DNA from 2 places in the Arthrobacter sp. PAMC25284 genome. Region 1 is predicted to be linked to the other one. Evidence: predicted binding sites of a transcription regulator. Region 1 holds the regulator's gene; the other holds the start of a gene.

The links. Region 1 encodes HrcA, which represses chaperone genes, less so after heat shock. Its sites were predicted from a motif close to TTNGCACTCGNNNNNNNCGAGTGCNAA; they were not measured.
Region 2: a site for HrcA is predicted at 6,344-6,370, ahead of groES (co-chaperone GroES). Genes of this name have one in related genera too.

What each region holds. Positions count from the first base shown of each region.
Region 1 covers NZ_CP080382.1:409,473-417,797, forward strand. The annotation lists partial or broken gene lepA (translation elongation factor 4) at 1-735, shown strand, start outside; gene hemW (radical SAM family heme chaperone HemW) at 781-2,010, shown strand; gene KY499_RS01915 (DUF4870 domain-containing protein) at 2,108-2,521, opposite strand; gene KY499_RS01920 (DUF3097 domain-containing protein) at 2,660-3,508, opposite strand; gene hrcA (heat-inducible transcriptional repressor HrcA) at 3,741-4,754, shown strand; gene dnaJ (molecular chaperone DnaJ) at 4,877-6,007, shown strand; gene KY499_RS01935 (16S rRNA (uracil(1498)-N(3))-methyltransferase) at 6,010-6,792, shown strand; gene KY499_RS01940 (GerMN domain-containing protein) at 6,854-7,708, opposite strand; gene KY499_RS01945 (PhoH family protein) at 8,142-8,325, shown strand, end outside.
Region 2 covers NZ_CP080382.1:3,417,229-3,425,553, reverse strand. The annotation lists gene KY499_RS15925 (S8 family peptidase) at 1-83, shown strand, start outside; gene guaB (IMP dehydrogenase) at 180-1,691, opposite strand; gene KY499_RS15915 (acyltransferase family protein) at 1,930-3,885, opposite strand; gene groL (chaperonin GroEL) at 4,193-5,803, opposite strand; gene groES (co-chaperone GroES) at 5,889-6,185, opposite strand; gene KY499_RS15900 (class I SAM-dependent methyltransferase) at 6,456-7,688, shown strand; gene KY499_RS15895 (shikimate 5-dehydrogenase) at 7,721-8,325, opposite strand, start outside.

The DNA.
Region 1 (8,325 bases):
AACCTGGACCTGATTTCCACCGCTCCGAACGTGGAATACGAAGTGACGCTGGAGGACAAGAAGGTCGTCCACGTCACGAATCCGAGCGAGTACCCCACCGGCAAAATTGCTGAAGTCCGCGAGCCGATGGTGTCAGCCACCATCCTTGCGCCGAACGAGTTTGTCGGCGCCATTATGGAACTTTGCCAAAGCCGGCGTGGCGTGATGGGCGGCATGGACTATCTCTCCGAAGACCGGGTGGAAATCCGCTACCGCCTGCCGCTGGCCGAAATAGTCTTCGATTTCTTCGACATCCTTAAATCAAAGACCCGCGGCTACGGGTCCCTGGACTGGAAAGCCGACGGCGAGCAGGTAGCGGACCTGGTCAAGGTGGACATCATGCTCCAGGGCGAGCAGGTGGACGCCTTCAGCGCCATCACACACCGGGACAAGGCCTACGCCTACGGCGTGATGATGACCGGCAAGCTCCGCGAACTCATTCCGCGCCAGCAGTTCGAGGTACCGATCCAGGCCGCGATTGGGTCCAGGATCATTGCCCGGGAAAGCATCCGCGCCATCCGCAAGGACGTCCTCGCCAAGTGCTACGGCGGTGACATCACGCGAAAGCGCAAACTGCTCGAAAAGCAGAAGGAAGGCAAGAAGCGGATGAAGATGGTGGGCCGCGTCGAAGTACCGCAGGAAGCGTTCATCGCGGCCCTGACCACGGACGAGTCCAAGGACAAGGCCAAGAAGTAGCTGTGACGGTGAAAGCAGCGGTCAGATCAGGGTCAGGCCGGACCCGTGCCTAGCATCCTTCCCCTCGGCGACCCCGCGCCGCCTGACGGACTGTTGCCGGCCCAGGCGCTCGACGGTGCCATCGGGCGGGCGTTTGGGCTATACGTCCACATCCCGTTCTGCGCGGTCCGGTGTGGCTACTGCGACTTCAACACCTACACCGCCACGGAGCTCGGCGGCGGTGCGTCGCAGGACGCCTACGCCAGCACGGCGATTTCCGAAGTTGAACTGGCGGTGAGGGTTCTGGCGGGGTCCGGCCTGCCGGCGCGTCCGCTGAGTACCGTCTTCTTCGGCGGCGGAACCCCCACCCTGCTGCCAGCGGAGGACCTGGCCCGCATCCTGACTGCCGCCATCGACGCCTGGGGGCTGGAACCCGGTGCCGAGGTAACCACGGAGGCCAACCCCGATTCGGTCACCCCCGGGTCGCTTCAGCTGCTGGCCGATGCCGGGTTCACCCGGGTCTCCTTCGGTATGCAGTCCGCGGTCCCGCACGTCCTGAAAGTCCTGGACCGCACCCATACCCCCAGCCGCGTGCCCCAGGTCGTTCAATGGGCCCGCGAAGCAGGGCTTGCCGTGAGCCTGGACCTGATCTACGGGACGCCGGGGGAGTCGCTGGCCGACTGGCGCCATTCGTTGGAGACGGCGCTGTCCTACGGCCCGGACCATATCAGCGCCTACGCACTCATCGTGGAGGACGGCACGAAACTCGCCGCGCAAATCCGCCGGGGCGAGGTTGCCGGCATCGACGACGACGATCATGCTGCCAAATACGAGCTCGCCGACAAACTCATTTCCGCCGCAGGACTCGGCTGGTACGAGGTCAGCAACTGGGCCCGGACTCCAGACCAGGTGTGCCGGCACAACATCGCCTACTGGCGTGGCGACGACTGGTGGGGCATCGGCCCCGGTGCCCACTCCCATGTGGGGGGCGTCCGCTGGTGGAACGTCAAACACCCCACAGCCTTCGCCGGACGGCTGGCCTCGGGAGCGTCACCGGCCGCTGGACGTGAAACCCTCGACGCAGCAACCCGCGATGTGGAGCGCATCATGCTCGAGGCCCGCCTGGCAACAGGGCTCAACGTGGTTGGACTGGGAGAGACCGGACGGCACGCCGTCGCCGGGCTGATTGCCGACGAACTCGTCGACCCGGCCCTTGCCTTCCGGGGCCGCCTGGTGCTTACGCTCAAGGGCCGGTTGCTGGCCGACGCCGTCGTCCGCCGGCTTCTGCCGGGCTAATACCTGCCCGAAGGCCGGCAGGACTGGCTGGGCCGAAACGCCAAGGCTCCGTGCGCCCCGGCCGTACGCCCAACTGATGTTGCCGGCTCGATCGCGGCTACTTGATCCAGCGGAGGTTGAACTCGTAACGGTGCGGCTGGCCGCGGTTGACGTGGATGCCTGCCGCGACCGAGAAACACGTCACGGCAATCCAGATCACGGTGGCCAGGACGGCGAACAGGTTTCCCACGACGGGGATAAAAACAAGCAGATTGGCCACGATTGCGGCGATGGTCGGGGGAAGCGTGAAGTTCAACGCTTCCTTGGACTCCTGCGCCGTGAAGGGTCCGCGGTCCTTGAAGATCAGATAGATCAAGAGGGCCGGGACGCAGCCCAGGATGCCGCCGAAGTGGGCCAACGTGGCCCACTGCCGGTCCTCGCTGGCTGTCAGCGGCAAGGCATTGGCGGGAACGCCATGGTACGGGTGCTGGCCATGGCCGGCCGGGTCGCCCATGTGTTCGTTATCTGCCACGGTGAAGTCCTTCGGATTGCGGTGATGCGTTGTTGCCTGGAAGTGCCCGGGCCGTACACGACGCGCGGGCACCCTTCCAAGAATACGTGCTCGGGCAGGGAAATGAAGCTCGGCGCCGGGGGCCACGCCGTCGCATGGTTACTCCACGGTCAGGAAATCAATGACTTCTTCGACCCGCCCCAGCAGGGATGCTTCCAGATCGGAGTAGCTGAGTACGGCCCCCAGAAGCTTCTGCCAACCCAGTCCGATGTCTTCCTTGGTGGTGTGTGGCCAGCCGAAGGCCGTCAGGATACCGGTCTTCCAGTCGACGCCGCGGGGAATGACCGGCCATTGCTCGATGCCAAGGACGGCCGGACGGATGGCCTGCCACACGTCCACGTACGGATGGCCCACGATCAGCACGTTGCCCGCAGCGCCCGGGGAGGCCATCACCGCATCGGCAATCCGGGATTCTTTCGAATTCGGCACAAGGTGGTCCACCAGGACCCCCAGCCGGCGTCCCGGCCCCGGACGGAAAGCTGCCACAGCGCCGGCCAGGTCATCGATGCCGTGCAGCGGCTCCACAACGATTCCCTCCACCCGGAGATCGTCGCCCCAGACCTTCTCGACGAGTTCGGCATCGTGCTTGCCTTCCACCCAGATCCGGCTGGCTTTCGCCACTTGGGCTCTCTGGCCCTCCACTCGGACCGACCCGGACGCTGTCCGTGCGGCGGCGGCCGGGGCCGGTGCGCGCGGAGCCGGCGGCAGCAGCCGGATCGGCTGACCCTCCAGCAGGAAACCGAAGCCAAGCCGGAAGGACCGCGATTTTCCGCGACGGTCCTCCAGCGCAACGACGTGCATGCCGCCGGACTTCTCGACCCGGGTCACGGCCCCGACCCAGCCGGACTGCACTTCCTCCAGCACCATGCCGCGCTGCGCCGGCACCTCCGGGAGCCGGCTGGGGGCCGGGGCAGACAGGTCCTGGGGTCCCCAGTTCTGGTACGACATCTCTATACACTCTGCTTTGCACTCGGAATCGATGGCTGCCGGTGATCCGGAATCAGATGCCCCGCGGTAATGCCCGGAGCGAATCCAATGCTAACAACGCGGCGACTCATATTAGACTGGTTAGCACTTGGGCATGCCGAGTGCTAACCCGTAGCCGCCGGCCCCGGTGAAAGCGGTCCGGCGCCGGGTGCCCGAACAGCAACACGTGTCGCATTTGGATGGGAGGCAGAGCATGAGTGAACCGCGCAAACTCGAAGTCCTGCGCGCCATCGTGGAGGACTACGTCCATTCCCGTGAGCCCGTCGGGTCCAAAGCCCTGGTGGAACGCCACCACTTGGGCGTCTCGAGTGCCACCATCCGCAATGACATGGCGGCTCTGGAGGACGAAGGCCTGATCGCCGCTCCGCACACGAGTGCGGGCCGGATCCCGACCGACAAGGGCTACCGGCTGTTCGTCGACCAGATTTCCGCCGTCAAACCGTTGTCCCAGGCGGAGCGCCGTGCCATTCAGGCGCTTCTTGAGGGTTCCGAGGATCTCGACGACGTCCTGGAACGGACCGTGCGGCTTCTGGCCCAGCTGACAAACCAGGTCGCCGTCGTGCAGTACCCGCTGCTGAGCCGGGCCAAGGTCCGGCATGTCGAATTCGTGCTGCTGGCGCCCCGGAAGGTGTTGGTGGTGCTTATTGCCGATACCGGCAAGGTGGAACAGCGGGTCATCGACGTCGGGCAGGAACTTCCGGATGAGGCGCTCTCCGAACTGCGGAACCGGTTCCTGGCCAGCTTGGCCGGGACACCACTGAGCTTGTTGGCACTGAGCCTGCAGTCCGTCGTCGCCGGCTGTCCACCGGCCCGGCGAGGGGCAGCCCAGGCGCTGGCCCGCGGCCTGGAGGCACTGGCTTTAAGCAGTCGCGAAGAGCGCATGGTCATGGCCGGCACCGCCAACCTGGCCCGTTCCAACGTGGACTTCCCACTCAGCATCGGCCCCGTCCTGGAGGCACTCGAGGAGCAGGTGGTGATGCTGCGCCTGCTCAGCGACATGGCGGAGGACCCCCGCGGCGTGACCGTGAGCATCGGCCGCGAGAATCCCTACGACGGCCTCGCAGAGGCATCCGTCGTGGCGACCGGCTACGGACCCGATGCGACCGCGAAGGTCGGCGTGCTGGGTCCCACCCGGATGGACTATCCCACCACCATGGCCGCAGTCCGTGCGGTAGCGCGGTACCTGTCGAGGATTCTGGGACCCTGAGGAACTGTTGACGGCCACCAACCCCGCGGACTTCCAGTCCGCACATTGACTTCTTGCCCACCGGGCTTTGCGCCCGGACGGCAAGGCAACTATGGCAGTACAAGAAGGAAGAGAAGCGAATTTTGAGCAGCCACTATGACGTTCTTGGAGTCTCCCGCGAAGCGACGGGCGAAGAGATCAAGAAGGCGTACCGCAAACTGGCACGGACCCTGCACCCGGATGTAAATCCGGGGGCGGACGCCTCGGACCGGTTCAAGGCCGTTACCCATGCCTACGAGGTGCTGTCCGATCCACAGAAACGCCGCGTCTACGACACCACCGGAAATGAGAACGGCACCGACAATGGCTTCGGCGGCGGCAGCTACTCCGGACAGGGCTTCGCGTTCCAGGACATCTTTGAGACCTTCTTCGGCGCAGGCGGCGGACAAGCCGGCCCGGCGTCGCGGGTCCGTCGCGGCCAGGACGCCCTGATCAGCGTGCGGATCGATCTGCGTGACGCCGTTTTCGGCGTCAACAAGAAGCTTGAGGTGGACACCGCTGTCACCTGCCCCACCTGCGAAGGTTCCTGCTGCCGTCCCGGCAGCCACCCGGAACGCTGTGACATCTGCGGCGGCAGCGGCCAGGTCCAGCGGGCCGTCCGGTCCATCCTCGGCCAGGTCATGACGACGGCGCCCTGCGGCTCCTGCGAGGGCTTCGGCACCGTCATCAAGGACCCGTGCAATGAGTGCAGCGGCCAGGGCCGGATCCGCAGCCGCCGTTCCCTGACAGTCAAGGTCCCCGCCGGTGTAGCCACCGGCACCCGCATCCAGTTGTCCGGTCAGGGCGAGGCAGGACCGGCCGGTGGTCCGTCCGGCGATCTCTACGTCGAGATCCGGGTGAACACGGATGCCACTTACGTCCGCGACGGGGACGACCTGCACGCAAGCCTGAACATTCCGATGACGGCGGCTGCCCTCGGCACTGAACTGACCTTGGACACCTTCGACGGCCAGCAGGAAATCGACGTCAAGGCCGGAACCCAATCGGGTGAGATCATCACCCTGCGCGGACTCGGCGTCACCCACCTGCGCGGCTACGGCCGCGGCGACCTCAAGGTCCACTTGCAGGTGGAGACCCCGGGCAAGCTCGACCCGGCCCAGGAAGACCTGCTCCGGCAACTGGCGAAGCTGCGCGGTGAACAGTTCACCGAGGGGAAACTGGCAGCCAGCGGTGGCGTCTTCGCCAAACTGCGGGACCGGCTCGGTAACCTGTAGCGGTGAGCAATCCGGTCTTCTTCACCGAACCGGGAACCCTGGACCAGCAGGTTCCCGGTTCGACCTTCATCCTCGGCGGCTCAGAGGCGCGCCACGCCGTTACTGTGAAACGCCTGGGTGCGGGGGAGCCCGTTGACATCGCGGACGGGGCCGGGAAACGGCTCACCGGCACGGTACGCGCCGCCGCCCCCGGCGAGCTCACCGTCGAATGTTCGGAACTCGCCGTTGAACCCCGGCCCGGTATTCGACTCGTCCTGGTCCAGGCCCTTGCCAAGGGCGACCGGGACGAGCTCGGTGCCGAAACCGCGACCGAGCTTGGCATCGACGCCGTCATCCCCTGGCAGGCCGAACGCTCCATCGTCCGCTGGAAAGCCGAACGGGCCGCGAAGGCCCACGCGAAGTGGCAGTCCGTCGTGACCGCGGCGGCCAAGCAGGCCCGCCGTGCCTGGATCCCCGAGGTCCGGGCAGCGGTCGACGGCGCCGGTCTGCAGTCCGCCGTGGCGGCCGCGGACTTCGCCGTCATCCTGCACGAGGACGCGGTCCGACCGCTGCGGCAGGTGCTGGAGGCGTGGCGGGATTCCCAGCCGCCCGCCGGCGGGCCGTCCGGCCCGGACCGTGAGGTGCTGCTGGTTGTGGGCCCCGAAGGCGGGATCAGCCCGCGCGAGGTCACCCGGCTGTGCGATGCCGGTGCCGTTACCGCCTTACTGGGCCACCACGTGCTGCGTTCCTCCACAGCGGGTCCCGCCGCGACTGTGCTGGCCAGCGATATTCTCGGCCGCTGGTAGGAACCCGCGCAGGGCAAAAGCGGGTGGAGCCGGGAGCAGAAAAATCCGGGCTGATGCAGGCTTAGGAAACAGTGAATCCGCGGGTGTCGGCGTACCGGCCGACGGTATTGGCCGCATCGATCTGTGATACCCGGACTTCGTAGGATCCAGGACCGAGGCTCAGCGAGAGGTCGAACGTCCCGGGGGACAAGGCATTGGCGGAGGATACGGCGTTGCCGTTCAAGTAGGGCGTCTTTGTCTTCTCGCCGTCGACGCGCAGGATTTCCCAATGGATTTTTCCGCCGGGGATCGTGCTCCGGCCGCTAATCGTGACCGGTCCCTCCACCATGGAGGCGCCTTCCTGCGGGCTGACGATCCACACCGGTGCGGCCATCCCCGGGGCGCGCGAGGTCGGTGAACCGAGCCGGACGTAATTGAACGCGACAAAGTCGGTGCGGCCGTCAACGAGCATGACCACCTGGATCTGTTGTCCGGAGTCGATCAGGCCGGAGCTGGCCGCGGCAGCCGTCGCCGTATAAACCAACTGCTGGATGGCGCGTTCGGCGGTGTCCGCATCCACGTTGCTGTTGAACGCGTCCGGGGAGACATCCACGGTGATAACGTTTTTGCCGGAAACAGACGTGGCCAGTTTCTTCGGGTTCTGCCACGGGCTAAAAAAATCCGGATCAAGGGGTTTTTCGGACATCATGACCCGAAGCGCCCGGGTGACCGGGTTGTCCTGCTCCGACACATCCCGGAACTCGCGGTACAGGAAAATGTGTTCGTTGCTTCGGCCAATCCAGTAGACCGGGGCCTTGTTGGAGGCCTGCGTTGTTTCGAGCGGCGTGCTCGTGCTCGGCACTCCCGCCGCCTCCGGGCCGGTGATGACCTGCGAAGGGCTGCTGGAATTGGTGATCCCGGTCTGGGGATTGGCCACACACGCTGACATAAACAAGGCAGCAGGCAGCGTCAACAACAGCCAGCCGTGGCGTAGATGCCCGGCTGGTGATGACTTTGTGCTCCCGCGCTGCCTGATTTTCGCTGTCCTTGCCTGTGCTCATTTACCGCCGTCGAGGCGGGACCGGATTCCAGCATGGCACACGGCCGGCCAGCGGCAGCTCCGTAGAGGACCCGTCGCCGGAACTGCAACGGGAACGATATGAGGCCGATACATAGTTGATATAAAAAAGCCGGGGATCCCGCCGTGCGCGCCACCGGAACCGACGGGCGACGGCGTGCAGTCCGCCGCGCTGGCGTAAGATGGAGGGACCCGCCAACACCGGCGCCGCAGGTGTAATCGCCGTCGGACCGATGCAGGCGGACAGACCAATTCCACACTGGAGGGGACCAGAGGCCCGCGGGCCAGCACTATGACTGAAGCAGCGAACGGCAAGGCCCGGTTCAGCGCCGCAGCGCGCACCGCAGGGGAATTCCCCCACTCCCTCCCAGGGTCGCGGACGGAGGTGGTCGTGTTCGACGACGCGGACCAGATGGTTCAGTCGCTCGGCAGTCATGACGAGGCCCTTCGGTTCATCGAGGAGCAGTTCCCTGCCG
Region 2 (8,325 bases), 880 kb from region 1:
TGACACTGCGGTTCCTGGGGGTTGAGGACAGCTCGTTGAAGACGTTCTTCTACCTCGACGACACGGCGGTCACCACGCAGTAGCCTTCCGGCAGGACCAGCACCTCAAGTGGTCGGCAGAACGCAGACGGGCCCCGGGAAACATCCCGGGGCCCGTCTGCGCCGAAGGCGCGGTGCGGCTTAGCGCGAACCGTAGTTCGGGGCTTCCACCGTCATCTGGATGTCATGCGGGTGGGATTCCTTCAGGCCGGCAGGGGTGATGCGGACGAACCTGCCGCGGGCCTTGAGCTCGGGGACGGTCGGGGCGCCGGTGTAAAACATGGTCTGGCGGAGGCCACCGACCAGCTGGTAGGCGACCGAGGCCAGCGGTCCGCGGTACGCCACGCGGCCTTCGATGCCTTCCGGGATGAGCTTGTCATCGCCGGAAACGTCGGCCTGGAAGTACCGGTCCTTGGAATAGGAGGTGTTCTTTCCCCGGGTCTGCATCGCGCCGAGGGATCCCATGCCGCGGTAGCTCTTGAATTGTTTGCCGTTGACGAAGATCAGGTCCCCCGGGGATTCGTCGCAGCCCGCCAGCAGCGACCCGAGCATCACGGTGTCGGCGCCGGCGACGAGCGCCTTGCCGATGTCGCCCGAGTACTGCAGGCCGCCGTCGGCGATCAGCGGAACGCCGGCAGGGATGGCCGCCTTGGCGGACTCGTAGATGGCCGTAATCTGCGGGACGCCGACGCCGGCGACAACGCGGGTGGTGCAGATCGAGCCCGGTCCGACGCCGACCTTGATGCCGTCCGCGCCCGCATCGATGAGCGCCTGGGCGCCTTCACGGGTGGCGGCCTGGCCCCCGATGATGTCCACGTGCGCGGCGACCGGATCAGACTTCAGCCGGCGGATCATGTCCAGCACACCCTGGGAATGGCCATTGGCGGTATCGACGAAGAGCGCATCCACGCCGGCGTCGATGAGCGCCATGGCGCGCTCCCAGCCGTCGCCGAAGAAGCCGATGGCCGCGCCGACCCGGAGCCGGCCTTCGTCGTCCTTGGTGGAGAGCGGGTACTGCTCGGCCTTGGTGAAGTCTTTGGTGGTGATGAGGCCCCTGAGCCGGCCCTGCTCATCGACGAGCGGGAGCTTTTCGATCTTGTTTGTCGCGAGCTTGTGCGAGGCTTCATCACGGCTGATGCCGACATGCCCGGTGACGAGCGGCATTTTGGTCATGACGTCGCTGACCAGGCGCAAGGGGAAGTCCGCCTCCGGCACGAAGCGGGTGTCGCGGTTGGTGACGATGCCCAGCAGCCGCATGCCCTCGTCCACAACGGGCAGGCCAGAGACGCGGTAGTGCGAGCAGATCTCGTCCAGCTCGGCGAGTGTCGCCTCGGGGCCGATGGTCAGCGGGTTGGTGATCATGCCCGACTCGCTGCGCTTGACCCGGTCCACCTGATCGGCCTGATCGGCGATGGAGAGGTTGCGGTGCACGACGCCGAGGCCGCCCTGGCGGGCCATGGCGATCGCCATCCGGGATTCGGTCACGGTGTCCATGGCGGCGGAGAGCAGCGGCGTGTTGACGGTGATGCGCTTGGAGATCCGGGAGGAGGTGTCCGCCTCCGAGGGAATGACGTTAGTGTGTCCGGGCAGCAGCAGGACGTCGTCGTAGGTCAGGCCGATGAAGCCGAAGGGATTGTGTTCTGGCTCGGTCATGAGTGCGCCTCTTACCTTGGGTTACGGGGTTTCACGGGTAGGGGTTGCAGCAGATGACCAGCCAGTCATTACGGGTCTGGTCCGTGCAGGATGTTCGGTTACCGCCACTTCGGCTGCACGCTCCCGGTGCGGGATCCTCGTGCGGAAGTGTTGAATAAATACTAGAACCTCGGCGCCGATCCCCATACTCGGAGGGACCAATGTGAGCAACGGCATCCGGGGCGGCGTCACGGTCGGATTATTTCCAGCCGGTCGCCGTCAGCAGCCGCTCCTCGAACATGGGGATCATGGTCTGGACATACGTCTTCGTCAGGTGGTTGTCATCCTTGTAGACGTAGACGTTTCCCACCACCGCCGGGCAGGTCCCGTCGGCGCAGATGAAGTCGCTCAGGTCCATCAGGTGCAGCCCGGCCACCTGGCCCCGGTACGCGTCCAGCGGCGATGCCCCGGCCAGGGATTCCTGGAGGGGAACGTTGCACTCAGGCGCGTCGTGCCCCTTGTCCTCAACGCAATCGGGCATGTTGATGGTGAATCGCGGGTTGTCGCGGATACCAATCACTTCGATGCCGGCGTCGGTGATCGGCTTGATGCCCTCAAGGTACTGCGGGACCTCGATTTCGTACGGGGCCTCCTTCAGCGTCAGCGAGGCGACGGTGAACACGGCGTCCGGGCGGTGGTCCAGGACGTACTGCGCGCCGGCCTCGTTGAAGGCATTGCATTCCTCGTCGCGTTCCGGGGACACCCCGCCGAAGCGGCAGTTGCCCTTCAGAAGGGTGACGACGTCCCAGCCGTGGCTCTTTGCAATGGGACCGAGGGCCGCCATGTACTGCTGCGCGTGCGAGTCGCCGAGCACCACAATGCGCTTGGTCACCGTTTCGGGTGGGCTGTTTTGCAGGCAGCCTCCCAGCAGGGGGTTGCTCGGGACGTTGTCGCCGGTGCACAGCCCGTCGATTTCCGCCCATTCGTCTTTCATGGCGGCGGGAACCGGGACGATTTTTGCGTCGGGGGTGGGCTTACCGGCGTTCTCAGGAGCCAGCGCGGCGGCGCCGGGGATCAGCTCGCTGGACTGGGAGGCCGCGGCGGCGGCGTCGGTCACGATCCAGCTCTGCCAGAGGGAGACGGGTCCGGCCAGGAGGGCACCGCAGGCGGCGATGACCACTGCCCCGCGCCACGCCCGGATTTTGGGCCAATGCCAGTCGCGCAGCGGCTTTTCCACCAGGCGCGTGGTGAGCACGGCCATAACAATGGAGGCCACCACAATGACCAGACCCTGCCACAGGTTGGGCGAACTGAGGCCCTTCCCGGCGAGGCCCAGGACCAGCAGCGGCCAGTGCCAGAGGTAGAGCGCATACGAGTTATCGCCAAGGGCGACGAGGGGCTTCCAGCTGAGGATGCGGTCGACGCCGACGCGGCTGCCGCTCTGCCCGGCGACGATGATCGCGGCCGCGGCGAGGGTGGGCCATAACGCGATGTATCCGGGGAAGGATCCTTCCACCGTGACCAGCAGGCCGCAGGAGAGCATGGCGGCGAGGCCGGTCCAGCCCAGGGCCACCCGCAGGAGCCTGCCCGGCTTCAGGTAGGGCAGGGCGAGGGCCAGCAGCGAGCCGAGGGCGAATTCCCACAGCCTGGCGCGGGTATCGAAGTACGCGTAGGTCTGGTTGGAGGCGGTCTGGTCGATGGAGTAGATCAGGGACGCGACGAAAATGGCGCCGAAGGCGACGGCCAGCAGGATCCGGGAGTTCAGTTCGATCCGGGGCCGGAGCAGGCGGCGCAGCAGCGCGATACCGGCGAACACGAGCGGCCACAGCAAAAAGACCTGCCCCTGGATGGACAGCGACCAGAAGTGCTGGAGCGGGCTGGCACCGGCGTGGTCCTGCGCGTAGTAGTCGACTGCGCTGTTCGCCAACAGCCAGTTTTGCCCGTACAGAAGGGACGCCCAGGCCTGGTCCAGGACATCGGGCCAGCGGCGTTGCGGCAGCACCACCGCTGTTCCGACGAGGACGGCCAGGACCACCACCACGACGGCGGGCAGCAGCCGCTTAAGCAGATGGGTCCAGTGGCTCAGCAGCCGGAGCGGCTGGCCGCTTTCGACTTTGCGGGTGAAGCCCAGCGTCATCAGGAAGGCCGAAAGGAGCAGGAAGATATCCACGCCCCCGGAGACCTTGCCAAGCCACACGTGGTACGTCACCACCATCAGGACGGCGAGCGCCCGCAAGCCCTGAACCTCCGGGCGGTAGCCGCTTTTTCGGGTCGGCAATGCCGCTGCTGCTACTACGGGCGGAGTGTCTGCGGTGCGCGCGTTCGGCAAAAATGGCCCTTTCGGCAAGTATTCAAAGAATCAATGTTACCGAACCGTGATTTTCATTGCAAAATCGGGGAGCCCTCCGCCGCAGCCGGAGAAACAGCAGGAGGCCGGCCCAGTCAAGGTGAACTGGTCCGGCCTCCTGCCGTGGAGCCAGGAAGGGCTGCGGCGCGCTCAAGGCCGCCGCAACCGGAATTTCCTAGTGCTGGTGGCCCGCGTGCTGGTCCTCGTCGGCAGGCTTTTCGACCACGAGGGTTTCCGTGGTGAGCACCAGTGCCGCGATGGATGCCGCGTTGCGCAGTGCCGCGCGCGTTACCTTCACGGGGTCGATGACGCCGGCGGCGATGAGGTCCTCGTAGTCGCCGGTCTTGGCGTTGAAGCCCTGGTTGAGCTCCGATTCGGCGACCTTGGCGACGACGACGTAACCGTCGAAGCCGGCGTTCTGTGCGATCCAGCGCAGCGGCTGGGTCAGCGCCCGGCGGACGATGCCGACGGCTGCAGCCGCGTCACCTTCGAGGGCCTGAACGTTGGCGTCCTCGTCGAGTGCCTTCAGCGCGTGGATGAGGGCGGAGCCGCCGCCGGCCACGATGCCTTCTTCGAGGGCGGCGCGGGTCGAGGACACGGCGTCTTCGATGCGGTGCTTCTTTTCCTTCAGCTCGACCTCGGTGGCAGCGCCGACCTTGATCACGCCGATGCCGCCGGCCAGCTTGGCCAGGCGTTCCTGCAGCTTTTCCTTGTCCCAGTCCGAATCGGTCCGGGTCAGCTCGGCGCGCAGCTGGGCGACGCGGGCCGCGACGTCTTCGGCCGAACCGGCGCCGTCGACGATCGTGGTGTTGTCCTTCGTGACGGTGATGCGCCGGGCGGTGCCGAGCACTTCCAGGCCCACGGTATCCAGGCTCAGGCCCAGCTCCGCGGAGACAACCTGCGCGCCGGTCAGGGTCGCGATGTCCTGCAGCATGGCCTTGCGGCGGTCACCGAAGCCCGGAGCCTTGACGGCAACGACGTTCAGGGTGCCGCGGATGCGGTTAACGATCAGCGTGGACAATGCCTCGCCGTCGATGTCCTCAGCGATGATGAAGAGCGGCTTGGAGCTCTGCAGCGCCTTTTCCAGCAGCGGCAGGAAGTCCTGCACCGAGGAAATCTTGCCCTGGTTGATCAGGATGAGGGCGTCCTCAAGTACTGCTTCCTGGCGTTCCGCGTCGGTGACGAAGTACGGGGACAGGTAGCCCTTGTCGAACTGCATGCCCTCGGTGAGGACCAGCTCGGTCTGCGTGGTGGAGGATTCCTCGATGGTGATCACACCATCCTTGCCGACCTTGCCGAAGGCCTCGGCCAGGAGCTCGCCGACCTCATCGCTCTGGGCGGAGATGGAGGCGACGTTGGCGACCTGGCTGCCTTCGACCGGGCGGGCGTTTTCGAGCAGGCGGGCGGCGACGGCCTCGACCGAGACCTCGATGCCGCGCTTGATCTCGCCCGGGGCGGCGCCAGCCGCAACGTTGCGCAGGCCTTCCTTGACGAGGGCCTGGGCCAGGACGGTGGCCGTGGTGGTGCCGTCGCCGGCGACGTCGTTGGTCTTGGTAGCGACCTCCTTTGCCAGCTGGGCGCCAAGGTTCTCGTACGGGTCGTCGAGTTCAACTTCACGGGCGATCGTCACACCGTCGTTGGTGATCGTGGGGGCACCCCACTTCTTGTCCAGCACGACGTTGCGTCCGCGCGGGCCGAGCGTGACCTTGACGGTGTTGGCGAGCTTATCGATGCCGGCTTCAAGCGACCGGCGTGCAGCGTCATTAAACGCAAGCTGCTTTGCCATGATTTTGTCCTTTCAAGACAGAACCCCGCGCAGCTGACCTGTCAGAGATGAATCAGACGGAACAGCGGCGCGGGGTTCAAGAGAGTTACTTTACGACGATCGCCAGAACGTCGCGGGCGGAGAGTACGAGGTACTCGGTGCCGCCGGTCTTGACTTCGGTTCCACCGTACTTGGAGTAGATGACAACGTCGCCGGTGGCGACGTCGATCGGAACGCGGTTGCCGTTGTCGTCAAAGCGGCCGGGGCCTACTGCAACAACTTCGCCTTCCTGCGGCTTCTCCTGTGCGGAGTCCGGGATAACCAGGCCGGAAGCCGTGGTCTGCTCGGCTTCGAGCGGGCGGACAACAATACGATCCTCAAGAGGCTTAATAGAGACCGACACTCGGACCTCTCCTTCTTCGTCAGCAAATTTGTGGACTATGAAGCGGTGGTGCCATGGCGTACGTACCGTCGTCGCGGTGCCGGCAGCACGCCTGGCGGTGTGCTTCATGTGTTAGCACCCTCCTAGGGAGAGTGCTAATGACGACTCTATGTAAGGAGTTAGCACTCGGTCAAGGCGAGTGCCAGAATTTCATTCCGGGTGAACACCGCGGCGGCCTCCTGCGGGCGGGCCGGACGGAGGGCCGACCCGCGCTGAACTAGGCTGGTTGGCATGGCTGACGCACCGCAGGAACAGATCGCCCCGCTCCTCAACCCCGAGGGCTGGGAGTTGTTGGCGTCGCTCGGTCCTTACAACGAGGACGATGCGCTCCGGCTCAATGCCTCGTTGCGGAAAGCCGGCCACTCCCCCGAACTCGTCTCCGCGGCGCTCACCCAGTCGCGGCTCCGGACCAAGGCTGAGACCAAGTTCGGCGAATTCGCCCGGCAGATGATCTTCACCCAGGCAGGCCTGGAGCAAGCCACCCGGCTGACCGTCGCCGCCCGGCACGCGCAGCGCTTCGTCGAGGCGGGCATCGGCCACGTCGCGGACCTGGGCTGCGGGCTGGGGGCCGACGCGATGGCGCTTGCCTCCATGGACATCACAGTCACGGCGGTGGAAATGGATGAAACCACGGCAGCCTGCGCCACCATGAACCTCATCCCGTTCCGGAACGCCACCGTGGTACACGCCGATGCCACCTCGGTTTCCCTCGACGGGATCGACGGCGTCTGGCTGGATCCGGCCCGGCGCACCACATCCAGCGCGGGCACCAAGCGGCTCTGGGATGCCGAGGACTTCTCCCCGCCGCTGTCATTCGTGGAATCTTTGGCCCGTTCCGGGAGGGCTGTGGGCGTCAAGATGGGCCCCGGCATGCCGCACGACTCGGTGCCGGCCGACTGCGAGGCCCAGTGGGTCTCGGTGGCCGGCGACGTCACGGAGGTAGCGTTGTGGTTCAATGCAGTGCGCCGCCCCGGCATCAGGCGGGCAGCGCTCGTGCTCGGCCCGCAGGGCGCCGCGGAGCTCACCAGCGGCGAAGACTTTGGCAGCGGTCCGGTGCCCCCCGTTGGCCCCATTGAGGGGTACCTCTATGAGCCGGACGGCGCCGTTATCCGGGCCGGGCTCGTGGCCGACGTCGCACTCGAACTGGGCGGACATCTGGTCGATGAACACATCGCCTACATCTGTGCTCCCGAACTGCGCGACACCCCATTCGCCCGGGCCTACAGGGTTCTGGACGTGATGCCGTTTAACGTCAAGGCGCTCAAGGCCTGGGTCAAGGACGAGGGCATCGGCGTTCTGGATATCAAGAAACGCGGGACGGCAGTCACCCCGGAAGAGTTGCGCAGGCAACTGCTCCCCGGCGGCAAATCCGGGGGCCGGAATGCCGCCAGAAAAACAGCCACCCTGGTCCTGACCAGGATCGGCGAGGACCGGGTGGCCATTTCGGTGGAACCTGTCCACTAGCCGCCGATCGCGGCGGCACGTTCCGTGCCGGGCTACTGCGCCCGCATGAACTCCTCAGCGGCCTGGATCTGGTCGTCACCGGGCCTGATGCCGGTGTACAGCACGAACTGCTCCAGCGCCTGGATGGTGGCCACCTCAGCTCCCGTGATGACGGTTTTGCCCGCGGCCCGGCCAGCCTTGACCAGCGGCGTCTCCGCGGGGAGGGCAACCACGTCGAACACGACCGCCGCAGCCTCCACGGCCTCCTGCGGGAAGGACAGGGCCCCGGCATCGGGGCCGCCTGCCATCCCCACCGGGGTGACGTTGATGAGCATGTCCGCCGTGGCCCCGGCGGCAGGAAGTTCTGCCCGCCATGCGAACCCGTAGAGCTCCGCGAGGGGCCGGCCGGATGCCTCGCTGCGGGCGATCACGGTCACGTCCTTGAAGCCGGCGTCACGCAGCGCCGCCACCGTCGCTTTCGCCATGCCGCCGGAGCCCTTGACCCAGACGGACAGGGCGGCGTCGACGGCGTTGCGCTGCAGCAGCTGCTCGATTGCCGTGTAGTCGGTGTTGTACGCGGTGAGCGTGCCGTCGTCGTTGACGATCGTGTTGACCGAGTCAATGGCTTGCGCGGAAGGGTCCATAACATCCACGAGGG